DNA from 3 places in the Ammoniphilus sp. CFH 90114 genome. Region 3 is predicted to be linked to each of the others. Evidence: predicted binding sites of a transcription regulator. Region 3 holds the regulator's gene; each other region holds the start of a gene.
What was found. Region 3 encodes Rex, which represses fermentation and respiration genes when NADH is low (regulators of the CRP and FNR family bind a similar motif). Its sites were predicted from a motif close to TTGTGAAATATTTCACAA; they were not measured.
Positions count from the first base shown of each region.

Region 1: EIZ39_RS22710 (cytochrome C) is a predicted target of Rex. The motif match lies at 4,169-4,186, and genes of this name have one in related genera.
Region 2: EIZ39_RS11060 (4Fe-4S dicluster domain-containing protein) is a predicted target of Rex. The motif match lies at 2,256-2,273, and genes of this name have one in related genera.

Region 1 covers NZ_SDLI01000015.1:9,899-15,690, forward strand. The annotation lists gene nosD (nitrous oxide reductase family maturation protein NosD) at 1-1,138, opposite strand, end outside; gene EIZ39_RS22700 (hypothetical protein) at 1,132-1,698, opposite strand; gene nosZ (Sec-dependent nitrous-oxide reductase) at 1,765-3,633, opposite strand; gene EIZ39_RS22710 (cytochrome C) at 3,649-4,068, opposite strand; gene EIZ39_RS22715 (DUF4129 domain-containing protein) at 4,488-5,789, opposite strand; gene EIZ39_RS22720 (DUF58 domain-containing protein) at 5,786-5,792, opposite strand, start outside.
Region 2 covers NZ_SDLI01000004.1:185,265-191,056, reverse strand. The annotation lists gene EIZ39_RS11065 (CoA-disulfide reductase) at 229-2,163, shown strand; gene EIZ39_RS11060 (4Fe-4S dicluster domain-containing protein) at 2,319-3,338, shown strand; gene EIZ39_RS11055 (formate dehydrogenase subunit gamma) at 3,331-4,011, shown strand; gene EIZ39_RS11050 (class I SAM-dependent methyltransferase) at 4,070-4,858, shown strand; gene EIZ39_RS11045 (hypothetical protein) at 5,165-5,792, shown strand, end outside.
Region 3 covers NZ_SDLI01000008.1:33,765-39,556, forward strand. The annotation lists gene EIZ39_RS17505 (DUF3231 family protein) at 1-143, shown strand, start outside; gene groL (chaperonin GroEL) at 303-1,940, opposite strand; gene groES (co-chaperone GroES) at 2,035-2,316, opposite strand; gene tatC (twin-arginine translocase subunit TatC) at 2,608-3,375, opposite strand; gene EIZ39_RS17525 (redox-sensing transcriptional repressor Rex) at 3,368-4,015, opposite strand; gene EIZ39_RS17530 (molybdopterin-binding protein) at 4,042-5,034, opposite strand; gene EIZ39_RS17535 (MogA/MoaB family molybdenum cofactor biosynthesis protein) at 5,028-5,543, opposite strand; gene EIZ39_RS17540 (5-formyltetrahydrofolate cyclo-ligase) at 5,627-5,792, opposite strand, start outside.

The sequences.
Region 1 (5,792 bases), on a different contig from region 3:
GGCTATTTAAAAATAAGTAGACCAGTTCATTTTCTTGTATAAGTTGATACAGGGTTGAGCTATACTGAACGGGTAAATCTCCAATCCCATCTTGATTCAGATCCATCATGGGATAGTCATTTCCCCAACGATTTCCTTTTCCATGTTCGCTCCAATGATTGTTTCCTTGTCCACCTATCATCAGAACGGGTGCCGTGTTGCGTTCAAAGTGATTTTCACTAAATATCTGTCCAGCTGAACTGGCCCATAACTCGATGCCTACTTGATTATTTATCAATTTGTTGCCTATAATCCGGTTTCGTTGGGACTGATCAATATAGAGAGCCCGCTGGTTATAGAAGAATTCATTATGGATAATCTCACTGTCATCACAAGCTTGAACCATCGCTCCGAAGGAACGTGTTCCTTGATGAAGAGTAAATCGATTATTCTCTAGACGAATTGATTTCGAGTGCATGAGTGTAGCCCCACCCACGTTAAAGCTAAACTCGTTACCTACTAACACATTACGATCGGAATACATATAGTGCAGACCATATCGGTTATGGCTGACACGATTATCTTCAACCTGACTGTCATTGGAATAATCGAAGAACATGCCGTCCCGCATGTGGGAGATGGTATTCCCTTGAAAAACATTGTGATTGGAATAATACACATGGATGCCATTCCCTTGACCCGCAATTTCTTGATCTCCTTTGCCCTTGATGGTCGTTTGAGAGATCTGGTTGTGATGGGCTCCGCTCAGATAGATACCATGATAGGAGTCAGTGATGGTCAAATTTTCGAGTAGGTTTCCATCCGACATCACCTTCACAGCTGCATATTCCTCTTCCGAATTTCGACTAAAGCTGCTGTGAGTAATATGAAGTCCTTCCAGTCGGACACCTGGAGCGGTAATGGTAATTACATTCCCTGTACCATCCCCCCGAATAACCGTTCCTTCTTCCCCACGAAGCGTCATGGGCTTATCGATAATGACATTTCCCTCATAAGGAGCAGCAGAGGATAAGGTGAGAACCCCACCCTCCGCTGTCTGTTCAACCAACCGTTGTAGATCGGAGCTTGCTTCCATAAGGGGTGCAGACCCCAGCATACAAAACAAACCTGTAGCAAGCAGAAGCCCTTTCTTTAACATCTCTTCCTCTCCTTCCACAGAACCCATAGAATAAGGAGAAAAGACGCCCCAAGTAGAAAAGATCCGGTAGAAAAATAACTATGGGTGATAAAGTTAGCGATTTGATTCTCCCCATATATCGGAGGAATGAAGGGATCAATCTTTATTGGTGCTTTAGGATCAAGGTTCGTTCCGAAGTCCTTTAGCCAGCGATGGATATCATAGACCCCTAACACCCCCCCAACAGCATAGAGTAGGGCCGTCGCAGCCAGCCCCTTCCATCTTCTCCACCACCCAGCACCTAAAACGAGTAGGGCCAAGCCGCCGATTATATAGGGCAAATAGTTTAACTCAGGGAAATTTTTTTCACTAAACTCCTTCATCCCGATGTAATGATTTAATCCATTGATGATTTCAATCTGTCCTTCAAGTTTATTAGGATACACGATGATATCGAGGCCTTCTGGATACTGTGGCGCGATAAATTGCATTCCCCACCACGGAAAGAAGAGACTTGCAAACAATAGGACAGAGGCTATCGATACAAGTAACGACGAAGACAGGGAAAGTTTTTTATTCATTTTTTTCATCCCTCTTTCCTTAAGATGGAAGGAGGGATCAGCTAGCCTGATCCCTGCTCCATGTGATTACTTTTTCGGCTTCACGAGTAGATACCCTGTCATCTCTTGATGCAGTGCCGAGCAGAAATTCGTGCAGTATAGCGGATAAGTACCGGCCTTATCTGCCTTGAATCTCAGCGTGTTCGTTTGGCCTGGCTGCACTTCAATATTGAGGTTATACATATTGATGGCAAAGCCGTGGGTAATGTCTTGATCTAAATCAATATTCGTTAAATGAAGAACGACATTATCTCCTTCATTGACTTCAATGACGTCAGGACGTTCTGATTTTGCATCAAAGATAAACTTCGAGCGCATCGCAATTCCATACACATGAACCTCATCCCCGATTCGTTCAATGCGTGTATCTTCTTGCTTCCAGACGGAGTTTGGTCTGTTCTCATCTTTTGGATAAACGGTGAAGGTATTGATTTTGTCAGCTTTAATCATCTGAGCGTAATGCGGTTCTGGATTCACAGGCGCGGATTGAATGACTTCCATCTTTCCAGAGATATCAATGAGCTGCATCGATTCCGGATGGGATGGTCCAACGGATAAGTAGCTATCCTTGGCAATTTTGTTTAGAGCAATCAAATACTTACCATCTGGGCTTACCGTATCTCCCTCCGCTGCAACGGAGTGTCCAGGAGAATATTGCACGGCTACACGATCAAGGGTCTCCCCTGTATTCGGATCCCACTTCACCACTTCAGAAGAGATGAACATGGTCGTATAAGCCATTCCCTTATCGTCAAACTGGGTATGCAATGGTCCTAGTGCATTCTCTGGATTGACTTCTCGTTCCATGACGGATTCATAGTTTAGAACAGGGATGCCGTTTCTCTCGCCTGCAAATTCCTTGTTTTCAATCGCAGCGAAAGCTTTCTCAAAAGAGAAGATCGTCATCGCTGGAGCCAGCTTCCCTGAAGCGATGAATCGCTTTCCATCTGGAGTCACGTCTACACCATGCGGAGACTTAGCTACAGGAATCAGGTAAATGGACCCTTTATGCTTTTCCGGGAAAATAATTTTCTGACCATTCACTTCATCAAACTGGCCATCAGCAACCATTTTCTCAAGTTCCTTCCAGTTAAAAAGAACGATATAATCACGATCGGCTTGAGACGCATTAATTTCTAAATTCGTGGTTGCTTCTTCCGTGTTATAGGTTGTTAGCACGGCCCAGTCCTTAGATATGCCTTTTCCAGCATCCGATAGGTCATAAGACCACGGCGGAAGAGCCACTTGCCAAGCTACATTTAATTTTTCCGTCTGCTCATCAAAGCTCACTGCAGACATTACTCCACGATACTTTTCACTGTATTCGTCAAGCGAAGCATATTCACTGCCTAATGGTACGGCAAATCGAGTAGGCAAGAAGATATATTCCGTATTGTCGGTCACGAAGGCTGCACAGTGCGGTCCGCTTGTATTAGGTACCTCGATAATATCGCGAACCGTAAAGGAATCAAGCCCCATCACCGCAGCCCGGCTGTTTCCGACATCCGTGGCAAACATCCATTTTCCGTCATAATCTCCATTGGTCTCGGAAAACGCCGGGTGATGTAGATCTCCCCATGTATAGCCTCCCATCAATTCCTTGGTATGCTCGTCCCATCCATATCCGGTAGCGGAATCATGGGAGAATACAGGCACGGTCCGAATATGTCTCATCGACGGAACCCCGTAGATAAACATTTGTCCGGAATGTCCTCCTGAAGCGAATAGGTAGTACTCATCCTTTTCCCCAAAAGGTACATACACCTTTTCAGCATTGCTTTTCACCGCAGGATCCACGGCAGCGGTTTTGGTTCCTACATTAAAGTCTGCGAAGAACACTGTCGCAGCTAAAAATCCTGCAGTCACCCCTGATAATACTGGTATCCACTTTTTCATTTCCTAGCCCCCCCTCTAATGTCCCGACGCTTTCTGTAAAGCTTCTATTAAAGCTTGGCGTTCTTCATCTGTTAACGGATTGCTTCCAAGCACACTAGACATGACCGCAGAAGTCGGCGCCTTCAGGAATTCGTCCAATGGCACCCCATGTTTATCGGCCACATTCATATAAGCCTGCGATAAGTCTGGTCCCGTCACTCCCCCATCCAGTCCGAGGCCAGATACGGCATGGCAAGCCAAACAACCTTTCTGAACAAGAACCTCTGTTTCTGCTGTTGTAGCTGCTGGCTCGGTGGTCGCGCTAACTGGAGCTGGCTCTGTTACTTGTGGCTCGACAACCTCTGCCACCTCGGAGCCCATTCCTTGATAAATCAAATATCCTAGTCCAAAGGCTAGAACAAATCCAAGTATAAATTGAATTCCTTTTTTGCCCATTTCGAACCTCCTTCGATCGAGTAATACTTACGTTGTAGAATCCGGATTCGATTGTTTCTCACTGAGATGCTTCTAGAATAAGCTAGATAGTAGATTCTGTTTGTGACAGATCTCACAAAAATGGAGGGTGTCATAATTTAGACATAAACGAACTAGATACCCCCTATAGGGTATAAACGAAGACATTTATGGGGTATTTGTCTACTCATCGTGGACCTGTAATTGAGGCACACAAGAATAGCGGGAGAAACTTCCGCTATTCTTGGAAAATGACCATTTCACCATGATATAGAAGGAATAAGTTCCGTTATTTCTCTTTAAACCAAATTGTATGCGCTTTCATGATGAAATAAAGGAAATTTATCCCCCTATTCAGTTCCTTTTCCCAGCAAAATAAAAAATAGCGGAAAAAGTTTCCGCTAAGATGTCCTGTATCCTCTTAATTCCGTAATCAGCTGACCAAATTCACGATCATCCACTTTCCTTCCACCTGAATAGTACGCTGCCGTATAACAGTCCCCTAACCTAATTAACATGGAACGTTGCGCATCCGACAACTCTACACGGCCAGCCAGTCGAATGCTATATTCCCTTGGGGTTTCAGCAGCAAGACGAGTTACCCCTTGTTTCCTTCCCCATTGCTCTACCTGATGAAAATACCAATAGAGCTGAAGAGCATAGTAACCCGGAAACTTCCTTCTCCACTTCTCTAAACATTGTCGCAAATAATTAACCAATCGACTCCAGATCGCCTTCCATGAGGGACGATTCCAAGTTTGTCTTATTTTAACAGGACTCCGGGAAACGGGCTTCATCCTCGGTCTATGCCCAAATACCAACCATAGCACGACAATTAACGAAACAAGCAAGAGAAAAAGGACCAATTGCCAAGGAAACGAAAGGCTCTGCACCCATTCTCCTTCCTGATTCCCTGGCGATACTTGTCCAGGTGCAGGAGGCAATACTCCCATCTCCTCGGTTACAGATACTAGACTAAGAAGCCAGGTGATCACCCCAAGAGCCCATTTTCCCAACCAGACGCCACCTTCTGCCAGATTGGTCAACAAGCCGACCATCCCTGTTCGTACTTGTGGCATGAGCACCGATAATCCGAACAAGATTCCTAATAAGACAACACCTAGCATGGGAACGGCCACATTCCCCATGCTTCCCACCGTTCTCACTTGAACCGATTCCTGTCCAGCCTCCTCTGGCTGTAGGGTGAAAACAATTGCCATCAAGCTTGCGAGGATTCCCACAACAAAAGGCAAGTGGAGGAACTGCTCCACATCTGGGTTCACCGTCATGAAGAGAACAAAGAGGATATACAATATGACATTTCCCTCAAAGCGCAAGATCAACTGCACACGAGTAGGCTCATGATAAACCAGATAACCGCTTCGGACATATAACACGAAAAGGAGAAAAGTTACCAAACCAGCATAGCCATAACCTGCCTGAATCCCTAATTTCCAACTCCCATACAGCTGAGGTAGGAGAGCAATTAAACTAACGCCAAACAAGACGGACACTTTCTGAGTCCATTTTTGCAAGAGCAAAGGAATCAAAAATCCCGTAACACCTATAAAGAGCCAGGTCCAAGGTAAAAAAAGCTCAGTCCTCTGCCACTCAATTTTGGCATACAGAGCTAATCCAAAATACAACCATATTCCTTCACTATAAAGGCATATCCCTCGTTTCAAGGCCGATCGCAGACTCACCCG
Region 2 (5,792 bases), on a different contig from region 3:
CTCATTTGTTCATTATGAATGTTGGCTTTCCTAGATTCGTCACATTATCTTCATTTTTTTTTGAAAGCTAAACCAGTGGTTGAATGAAAAGGGAAACAAATATACATATACCTGTACATGTGTGAGTTTTTTCACATACTATCGGCGAGTTCTCTTTTATACTTAACCCATGAAAACAACTAAATCCAAAGAAACATAAAAATAAAACAACCAAAGGTGGGAGAAACCATGAAGAAAATTATGATCGTTGGTGGTGTAGCAGGTGGAGCAACAACGGCAGCTCGTTTACGAAGACTTGATGAAACATCACAAATCATACTATTTGAACGTGGAGAGTTCATTTCTTTTGCTAATTGTGGACTTCCTTATTATATTGGGGAAACGATCAAAGAACGAAATAAGCTCTTAGTGCAGACGGTAGAAGGAATGAGTGAGAAATTCAACTTGGATATTCGAAACCTATCGGAAGTTCAGCGCATCAATCGGGATAAAAAAACCGTGGAAGTCAAAAATCTAGCTACTCAAGAGGTTTATGAAGAAGGGTATGATGTGTTGGTATTGTCGCCTGGAGCCAGTCCGATCGTTCCTCCCATTCCAGGTATCGAGGAGGCAAAGCATGTCTTTACTCTTCGAAACATTCCAGATACGGATCGAATTAAAGCACATGTAGATGAACAAAAGCCAAGGCAAGCCGTTGTGATTGGTGGTGGATTTATCGGTTTGGAAATGGCTGAAAATCTAGTCGATCGGGGTATTCATGTTACTCTTGTAGAAATGGCCAATCAGGTCATGGCACCGTTGGACTATGAGATGGCGGCTATCCTTCATACGCACTTGAAGGATAAGGGTGTAAACTTGATTTTACAGGATGGAGTTCAATCCTTTAGTTATGAAGGAAAGCGAATCATCCTTTCAAGCGGAACTGAAGTTGAAACCGATATGACCATATTATCCATTGGAGTGAAACCGGAGAACAAACTAGCGGTCGAGGCTGGGTTGCAGGTCGGAGAGCGTGGTGGAATCCGAGTCAACGAATACCTTCAGACGAGCGATGAGAGCATTTATGCGATTGGGGATGCCATTGAAGTAGTGGATTTCATCACAAAACAGCCAGCCATGATCCCACTTGCGGGTCCTGCTAATCGTCAAGGAAGAATTGTGGCTAACAATATTTATGATAGAAAACAAAAGTATGCAGGTACGATGGGAACTTCCGTTGTCAAAGTATTTGACTATACAGCAGCATCTACAGGTAATAATGAAAAGAATTTAAAAAGACTAGGGATAGCCTATGAAGTTGTTCATATTCACCCAGGTTCCCATGCTGGATATTATCCGGGTTCCCATCCCATCGCTTTAAAATTGATCTTTGACCCCAAGGAGGGTTTCATTCTAGGGGCGCAAGCGGTTGGAGTGGACGGTGCGGATAAGCGTATGGATGTGATCGCTACAGCTATTAAAGCTGGGATGACGGTCTTTGATTTGGCCGACTTGGAGCTTGCTTACGCTCCCCCTTATTCTTCCGCGAAAGATCCTGTCAATATGGCTGGCTTTGTCGCTTCCAACATGATTGAAGATGGAATGAAAACCGTACAATGGCATGAAATTGATCAAGTTATTCAAGACGGAGGAATGTTGGTTGATGTTCGTGAGCCGATTGAACGGAATTTTGGATTTATTGAAGGATCTATCAATATTCCCTTAGGTGAAATTCGTAAACGTTTGGAGCAACTACCGAAGGATCAGACGATCTATGTTTCCTGCCAAGTAGGGTTAAGAGGATATTTAGCCGCTCGGATTCTAAGGGAGAACGGAATTACTGTAAAAAACCTAGATGGCGGATGGAAAACGTACTCAGCCGTATATGGACAGAATGCAAGTCCTCAAGTTGAGGTTGATGATTCTGGGATTGCAAAGGAAGTATCTCAATATGATACTCCTATTCATCGAACGATTAATGCTTGTGGGCTTTCATGTCCTGGTCCTGTATTGGCCGTCAATAAGAATATGAAAGAAATGAAGAAGGGTGAAGTTCTAGAAATTTGTGCTACGGACCGGGGATTTATCCAGGACGTCGAAGCGTGGTGCAAGAAAACGGGTAATACCTTGCTAACCTTAGACACCACTGAAACAGGAATTAAAGCATATATCAGGAAAGGGTAGGAGTATTTTGATTCAGGGTTCTGCTACCCACTAAGTGTGCGATATCAGTGCCGACCTTTGTGAAGGTCGGTTTTTTTATTATCTTTTTCATGAAGTGATAAAATTCACAGCATATATATACATGTATAGGTATTATGGGGAAGGAGGGATGATAAATGAGTAATAATATTTCAAGAAGAACGTTTCTAAAGAGAACGGCAGCATCTAGTGCCATTGGAGCAGTTGCCGTTAGTGGGCTAAAGACTGTGGTGTCAGCAAAAAACATAGAAGATCAAAGAATGGGAACGGTTATAGACTTGACGGTATGCGACGGTTGTAGAGATGAACCTGTCCCGTTATGCGTTTCTGCTTGTAGTAAGAAAAATGCTGCTCGATTTCCAGAACCTCAGCAACCTATCAAGCCTTATTGGCCTCAAAAAAAGTACGAAGATTGGTCTGATCAAAGAGAGGTAACAGATCGATTAACTCCCTATAATTTGACTTTTGTAGACCGCGTAGAAGTAGAGCATGAGGGTCGCAAAGAAGAAGTTTTTGTTCCACGCAGGTGCATGCATTGTGATGAACCAACTTGTATGAAGTTATGTCCTTTTGCCGCTATTGAAAAATCTTCTTCTGGAGCCGTAACAATAGACGATGAGATTTGTATGGGAGGAGCAAAGTGCCGGGATGCATGTCCTTGGGATATACCACAGCGTCAAGCGGGAGTTGGCCTCTATATGAAATTGCTTCCTGAACTAGCAGGCGGAGGTGTTATGTACAAATGCGATTTTTGTGCGGATCTGCTAGAAAAAGGAATGGAACCAGCCTGTGTCACCTCGTGTCCAAAGCAAGCCATTATATTGGGGTCAAAAGAAGAAATGAAAGCATTAGCTTATGAAAGGGCTAAAGAAGTTGGTGGCTATGTATACGGGGATAAACAAAACGGTGGAACGGCTACGTTCTATGTTTCTAAGGTACCGTTCGAGAAGATTGATCAAGCGATTCGTCAAGATAAGTTGACAACGAAGGACCAGTTGCCAGGGAGACCCGGCATGAGTATCGATATTGAGAACAAACTGGATACATTTGACGGAATGATGATGAGTGCTTTGATTGCTCCTATTGCTGGAGCAGCGGCGGCGGGAATTGCAGCCTATAGGACAATGAAAGGAGAGAAAAAGGGTGAGTATGAATAAGAAAGAAAAAATAAAAAGGCATAGTTTTTCCAATCGCTTCGTCCACTGGTTTGCCGCTCTTTCCATTTTTACTTTGATTATATCCGGTATAGGTCAACTTCCATTCTATAAGAGATACAACGTAACGAAGCTTCCGTACAGCGAATGGTTAGGGGATTACTTTAGCACCCTGTATTTACATTATCTAGGGGCAATATTACTATTGTTTGTAGTTGTTTATCATATCGTATTCCATGTGTTAAGAAGAGAGTATGACATCGTTCCACGAAGAGGAGATCTAAAGGAATCCTATCAAATTATTAAAGCCATGATTACAAGAGGAAAAGAACCACCGTCTGATAAATATTTAGCCGAACAGCGCCTAGCTTATGTATTCATAGGGTTAAGTATATTGGTATTGGTAGTCACTGGGATCATCAAAATAATAAAAAATATGTCAGGCTTAAACATACCATTTGAAGTAATTGCCTGGTCCACTCATCTTCATAACTTAGCGACTGTAACCTTGATTGTTGGAATTTTGGGTCACTTAGCCGCCTTTATCGTGAAGGAGAATAGACACCTCATTCCGGGTATGTTTTCAGGGTATGTAGATGCCGATTATATTAAGAAGCGACACTCCATATGGTATTCAAAATTGTTAAAGAAAGATAAAAACGGACTAAGTGATTAGTATGTTCTTCTCATGTTGGAGATATCCTATAGCTATGTAAAAAAGAAGGTGAGACACAGTGACTGAAAATCAGAAAATCATTGAAGCTTTTACGAAGAGTTTGCCAGACTATCTTCGAGATGTAGAAACCACTTCAGGGAAGCTCTTTTATACCATCACCTGGAATCAGATTGCCGAGCATTTAGCTCAGAATAAAACATTAAATATCTTGGATATAGGCTGTGGCTTCGGTTTAACATCGATATGGTTAGCTGAACAAGGACATCTTGTTACGGGTGTTGATATGACACCAGACATGATTCGTGTTGCTGAGCAAAAAGCGAAAGAAAAGAAACAAGAAATTACCTTTCTGCAAGGCCAGCTAGAAAACATAGATGATCTATTGGAAGGTAAAACATATGATTGGATCTTATGTCACAATGTGCTAGGGTATTTAGATCGTCCTACTGACGCATTGGGGAAACTTTACTCTTTGCTTAATCCTGGAGGATATATATCGATTATTACACATAACCCAGCTGGAAAAGTTCTAAAAAAAGCGATTGTGGAAATGGATCTATTCGCTGCTAAAGAAATGATGAACAGAGAAAAAGAATACAATCCTTTAATTGGGGCGTATGTACATCAATATTCATTGACAACCTTTCTTACGTGGTTTGAACAATTAAGTTTAAAGCTTGTAGAGCATTATGGTGTACGCTGCGTGTTTGACTATACAACTACAGAAATTCAAGATAACCCCAAAATATTTCAAGATTTGCTTGAACTAGAGCTACAGTTAGGACAAAGTGGTCCGTACAAAGACATTGCCTTCTTTTATCACTTTATTCTTCAAAAGAAAGTCTAGTACATCGACGGAAGGCTTGCTCTGTCCGAATACGAGCCTCATTTGAAATCCCAAAGTTGATCGCAGAATTTTGTCATCCGTGTCAAGATATCCTGTCAATCTCTCCGAGAGGCTCCTATTGTAGTATTGGGCAGAATAACTGAACGAGTTGGTTAATATGTCCCATTCTTTCCCCAGATGAGCAGTATTCCTACATAGAAGCAGTAATTCCTTTTATTAAGTAGTATTTTTTCTTAAACTCGAGTTTGAATGGTAGAATCTGGATAAATTAGTCCTAACGACAAAATAATCCAAGGTGAAAAAACGATGAAAACATTAACGCCATCGGGCATCCTTCAAAAGATGTTTTCAATTTCCTTTATTTTATTCTCGAGTTGGCTGCTCTTGCGCTTTATTTCTTATCACAGGTTGTTTAGGGATGGGTTACTCGAGTTTTCTTTGGTCTTGATTCTTTTTTTAGTTCCCTTTTTCATTCAAACTCGGTTGAATCACCAGAAATATCTTGTATTTTTAATCGTTTTAGCTTCCGTTTTTGTCCGAATGATATGGTGTTTCCTTGTCCAAACCCAGCCTATGAGTGATTTCTTGACCTTTTGGGAAAAAGCTTATTTTGTAGCTCAAGGTCTTTCCTCTATTTTTGAAAGCAAGGCTCCAGCATCGATCTTGTATTATAGCATGATGCGAAGGTTGGTCGATGGGGTTTGGCTGGCCTATGTGGCTAATTCCGCCTTGGCGGGACTTCAAGTATGGCTAGTTTACCGAATAGTGTGGATGCTTACGCGCAACGAGAAAAGCTGGGTGGCTTCGTATCTCTATGCTTTTTACCCAGGTGGGATCAGTTTTACCTCTGTGATCAGTTCAGAAGTGTTAATGATGACGTTCATCTTGTTGACGGTCTATTTCTTTTTTTCCATTATGTATGAAACGGACTCAT
Region 3 (5,792 bases):
GAGGAATTATTGAGTCAACACGAGCAGATGTAGGAGCTATGTTTGCCAGATTCCAAGTGATGAAATTAACCTGGGCGTTAACAATGAAGCAACTACTTCAAAAGCGCGAATGGATCAGTATCCCACCCTACATTAACAAATAACAACTGCCTACATAATGTGGTAAGAGTACGGATTCATGTGCCTCCAGTATTACATAGACAATGAAAAAAGAGGCCCTTCACAAGTTTACTCAACTCGTGGAGAACCTCTACTTTTTTATCGTTAGGTCTAAACCCTTATTAATTCAGGGGTTCAGGGCATTACATCATGCCGCCCATGCCACCCATTCCGCCCATGCCGCCCATATCAGGCATTCCAGCACCTTTTTCTTCAGGCTTGTCGGCGATTACAGCTTCAGTTGTTAAGAACATAGCTGCAACGGATGCTGCATTTTGAAGAGCGGAACGAGTAACCTTAGCAGGGTCAACGATACCCGCATCGATCATGTTTACCCACTCACCTGTTGCTGCATTGATTCCAGTTCCAACTGGCTCATTCTTTAAGCGCTCAACGATAACGGAACCTTCCAAACCAGCATTGCTAGCGATAATACGAACTGGTTCTTCAAGTGCACGAAGTACGATGCGAGCACCAGTTGCTTCGTCTCCTTCTACTTGAACAGCTTCTACAGCTTTAACCACGTTGATCAAGGCAGTACCACCACCGGATACGATACCTTCTTCAACAGCAGCACGAGTTGCGTTAAGAGCATCTTCAATGCGAAGCTTCTTCTCTTTAAGCTCAGTTTCAGTAGCAGCACCAACTTTAATAACCGCTACACCGCCAGCTAATTTAGCCAAGCGCTCTTGAAGCTTTTCTTTATCGAAATCAGAAGTAGTCGTTTCTACTTGTGCACGGATTTGCTTCACGCGAGCTTCGATGTTAGCTTTATCTCCAGCACCTTCAACGATTGTAGTGTTTTCTTTAGAAACAACTACACGTCCTGCAGTACCAAGATGTTGGATCGTTGCAGCCTTAAGGTCTAAACCAAGATCTTCTGTGATTACTTGACCGCCAGTTAATACCGCGATATCTTCAAGCATAGCCTTACGACGATCTCCAAATCCAGGAGCCTTAACTGCTACAGCAGTGAAAGTTCCACGAAGCTTATTCACTACTAGAGTTGCAAGAGCTTCCCCTTCTAGATCTTCAGAGATGATCAACAACGGCTTGCCTTGTTGTACAACTTTCTCTAGTACTGGTAAAATTTCTTGAATGCTAGAGATCTTCTTATCTGTGATCAAGATGTAAGGATTCTCAAGAACAGCTTCCATCTTGTCAGTGTCAGTGATCATGTAAGGAGATACGTATCCGCGGTCAAATTGCATACCTTCAACCACATCTAGTTCAGTATTGAATCCTTTGGACTCTTCTACTGTGATAACGCCTTCCTTACCTACCTTTTCCATAGCTTCTGCAATCAACGTACCGATTTCGTCATCAGCAGCAGAGATCGCAGCAACTTGTGCAATGGATTCTTTCGTTTCAACAGTTTTAGAGATATTCTTAATCTCTTCAACCGCTGCACGAACAGCCTTTTCGATACCCTTGCGGATAACCATTGGGTTAGCTCCGGAAGTAACGTTTTTCAAACCTTCACGGATCATAGCTTGAGCCAATACCGTTGCCGTTGTTGTACCGTCACCCGCTACGTCGTTTGTCTTCGTAGCTACTTCTTTAACTAATTGAGCACCCATGTTTTCGAATGCATCTTCTAGTTCGATTTCCTTTGCAATGGTAACACCATCGTTTGTGATAAGAGGAGATCCAAACTTCTTCTCAAGAACTACGTTACGGCCTTTTGGTCCTAGAGTTACTTTAACCGCATTAGCTAGAGTATCCACACCACGAAGCATAGCGCGGCGAGCTTCTTCACTAAATCTAATATCCTTTGCCATTTAAAGATGCCTCCTTCTAATTCATATATGTAAACCCGAGATTTATTTACGAAGGGACGAGTCCAGTTGGACCTTATAGTCCCAATGAACTCAATTATTGTAAGATAGCAAGAATGTCGCTTTCACGCATGATCAACAATTCTTTGTCACCGAATTTCACTTCAGTACCAGCGTACTTAGAGAAGATAACTTTGTCGCCTTCTTTCACTTCAAGGGCAACGCGCTCTCCGTTCTCAATACGTCCAGAACCTACAGCTACAACGCGGCCCTCTTGAGGCTTTTCCTTTGCTGTGTCTGGTAGAACGATCCCACTTGCTGTTGTCTCTTCCTTAGCAATTGCTTCGATAACCACGCGATCACCTAATGGTCTTAACACTGTGAAACACCCTCCTTAAGGACATTTGCGTTTTATTAGCACTCATTCAACTTGAGTGCTAACACATTTATTATAATAGTCATTTTTCCCCAACTTTGCAAGCCCCTAAATCACTTTTTTTATTAAAAATTTGTAAATATATGTATGAACTACAGATTTACCCTTTCCATTTTGTCCCAAGGTGAGGCTAAGCATACCAAGGGTCATATGTGGAGAGTATTTTATCGATTTTAGTGAATCCTGAAGGGACGCAACCCAATCCATCACAAAAAAGAGGAGATCACTCTCCTCTTAATCGTCTGTTTTAATAATCGCAAATTCTTCTTCCCATTCCTTGTCTCTTTCCTTCTGTTTGCGATAGACGAATCCGGATAGCCAGATACTAATCTCATAAAGCGCAATGAGCGGGATGGAGACAAGAATATTGGATATAAAGTCTGGTGGGGTAACTAAAGCTGCGATGGTGACAAAGATCAATATAGAATACTTGCGGAACTTCTTAAGAATCATCGGGTTGACCACCCGAATCGTGGTCAAAAACAAAATGACGACTGGGAGTTCAAAAAGCAAGCTGACAGGAAGAATTAAGTTAAACATGAACTGGAAATATTGCGTTAGCCCGTAGGTTTCTTCTGCCCCCAAAGCAAACGTGAAGTTGGACATAAACCCAATAATCATAGGAAGTAAGATATAATAGCCGAAGCTTAAGCCCAACAGCAGTAAGATAATGGCAAAAGGAATATAAATCAGCAAGGCCCTCTGCTCCACTTGGGTAAGTCCTGGAGACATAAATCGCCACACATGAAATAAAATAACAGGCAACGTCAGTATAACAGCAATGATAAAGGCCACTTGCATATAGATCCGCAGAGCATCCGAGAACCCAAATACATGCCACGAAATGTTAGACGCAGCTGGATCATTCTTTAAATGTTCTACAAGGGTTGGTGCTACGACAAAACCTATGATCATAAACAAGATAAAAAAGGAAATAACCCAAATAAGCCTTTTTCTTAGCTCAGATAGGTGATCCACCATTGACATTTCTTTATCATTCATTTTCTTCTACGACCACCGGTTCATTTTTTTTCAAAAAGTAGACAAGCGACTGCAACTCAACGCTAAGATCGATATAATGAATTTTTATATCCTCGGGTACTTGCAATCTAGTCGGGGTAAAATTTAGGATTCCCTTAATTCCAGATTTCACAAGTTGATCCGTAACATCTTGCGCTGCATGTACCGGCACGGTAAGGATAGCAACTAATGCATCCTCCTCTTCCACTACACTTACAAAATCATTCAAAGGATAAATCGGGATTCCATTTATCTTTTGTCCAACCTTCGATGGATCATTATCAAACGCGGCAACTATCATCGCGTTATTTTTTAAGAAGTCATACTGAAGGAGAGCGGTACCTAAATTTCCCACTCCCACGAGGATAACATGGGTTGTTTCATCCTGCTTCAAGAACTCTCTTAGAAATTGAATTAAATACTCTACATCATACCCATAACCTTTTCTCCCTAACGCTCCTAAATAGGAAAGATCTCGACGTATTGTTGCTGGATCAATATTCAGCGACCGGCTGAGCTCTGCTGAAGAAACCCTAGTAATACCCAATGAGGAAAGCCCGTGAAGATATCGAAAATATATGGGAAGTCTCTTCGCTGTTACTTTAGGTATAGCTTGTTCCATGAGCTCACCTCCTCATCGTCAATTTACTAACACGAATGAAATCCTCCGTAGCCCATGGAGGTAATATCTTTGGCTGTGATCTTCTCTCCCGCAAGAATTCTAGGCAAGAACACATCAAAGGAAGTATGCGGATCATGCATTACGCATCCTGGTAGTCCCATGATCGGAATATCCCCGTAATAGGCCATCAGCAGCATAGAGCCTGGAAGCATAGGGGTTCCGTAGCGGACCACTTCAGCTCCTACCCCTTTGATTGCGCCAGGTGTACGATCGTCAGGATCCACCGACATTCCTCCAGTCACGAGGATCAAGTCAACCTTTTTATCGATAAAGTACCTTATCTCATTCTGAATCTGCTCGGCATCATCATTCGCAAGTCTTTGCTCTATTACTTCAGAGCCGAAAGCCTTAAGCTTCGCCCGGATGACAGGACCAAACTTGTCCTGAATTCTTCCGGTATAAACCTCACTTCCCGTTGTTACGACCCCCACCCTCATAGGCTTAAAGGGCTTCACGGAGAGAGCAGATTGTTCTGCTAATCGTTCAACTGCCAGAATCTTGCCTTCCTCAATAATCAATGGGATGGGCCGAACACCAGCCAAGGATTGACCCGGTTGGACCACTTGATTATCTACTAAGGTAGATAAAGAGATTCCTTCTAGTTCATTGACCTGGTGAACAATATCTGCTCGAACCTTGAGCAAACCATGTATCTTGGATTTAAGTGTCACTTTTCCTTCGACTGGCTCTGTTAAGAGGATTTCGCCCCCCGCTAGTGCCTTCGCCATTCTTTCCGCTCCCTCATTCTCATGAAGGTAGCCAACAGGTATGTCCATGATATAAATATGTCTTTTTCCGATGTCTAACAATAGAGGTATATCTTCTGGTGTGATTTCATGCCCCGCCTTAAATGCTCTTCCTTTAAACTCACCTGGGAGAATACGAGTCAAGTCATGACCGAGTCTCATTCCCACAGCTTGTTCAACTGGCACTTCTATCAAGTACGAAGATTTCACCACTTTTCCTCCCTTGTAATAGATCCAACCCCCACATTCCCATGAATGATATTAATCGCATGTGGAATCTGGTCGCATATAGCTGTAAAACACTCTTCCACTCCCTTAGGGTTGCCAGGAAAGTTCACAATTAGGGTGTTGCCTCGTGTACCTGAAATCGCACGAGTGAGCATCGCACGACGAGAATTCGCAAGAGATGCCCTTCTCATCTCTTCCGCTAGTCCTGGAACATGGCGATCGATAACCCCTTCTGTAGCTTCAGGAGTCACATCCTCCGGACTAAGTCCCGTTCCACCAACGGTTAAAAGTAAATCCACTCTTTCTCTATCCGTTAGCTCAATCATAGTCTCCTTCAGCATCTCGATGCTATCGGGAACAGTGCGATGAATATGTATCTCACTATCTAAGTGCTTCTTTAGCAACTCAATTAGCTTTTCTACGCTATCGTTTTCTCTTTCTCCTCGATAAATCGAATTGCTCGCTGTGACAACACCAATTTTATATACAGACATGAAAATCCTCCTAGTTGAAAGATAAATAAGTCTCAGTTCAGTAACAAGAGTCCATCTATATTGTACATGATTTCACAACGTAATTAAAACGAATTTATACAGTCAATCCATCCCTCGTCCGTAACAATGGTTTCCATCCGGAAGTCATGGTCATCCATTGGAATGGATTCTACGATTTGTTCTACAAAACAAGGTGCGATCATCCTTGGCAGTTTAGGAAGCTTTGACAAAAAACGATCATAGTAGCCC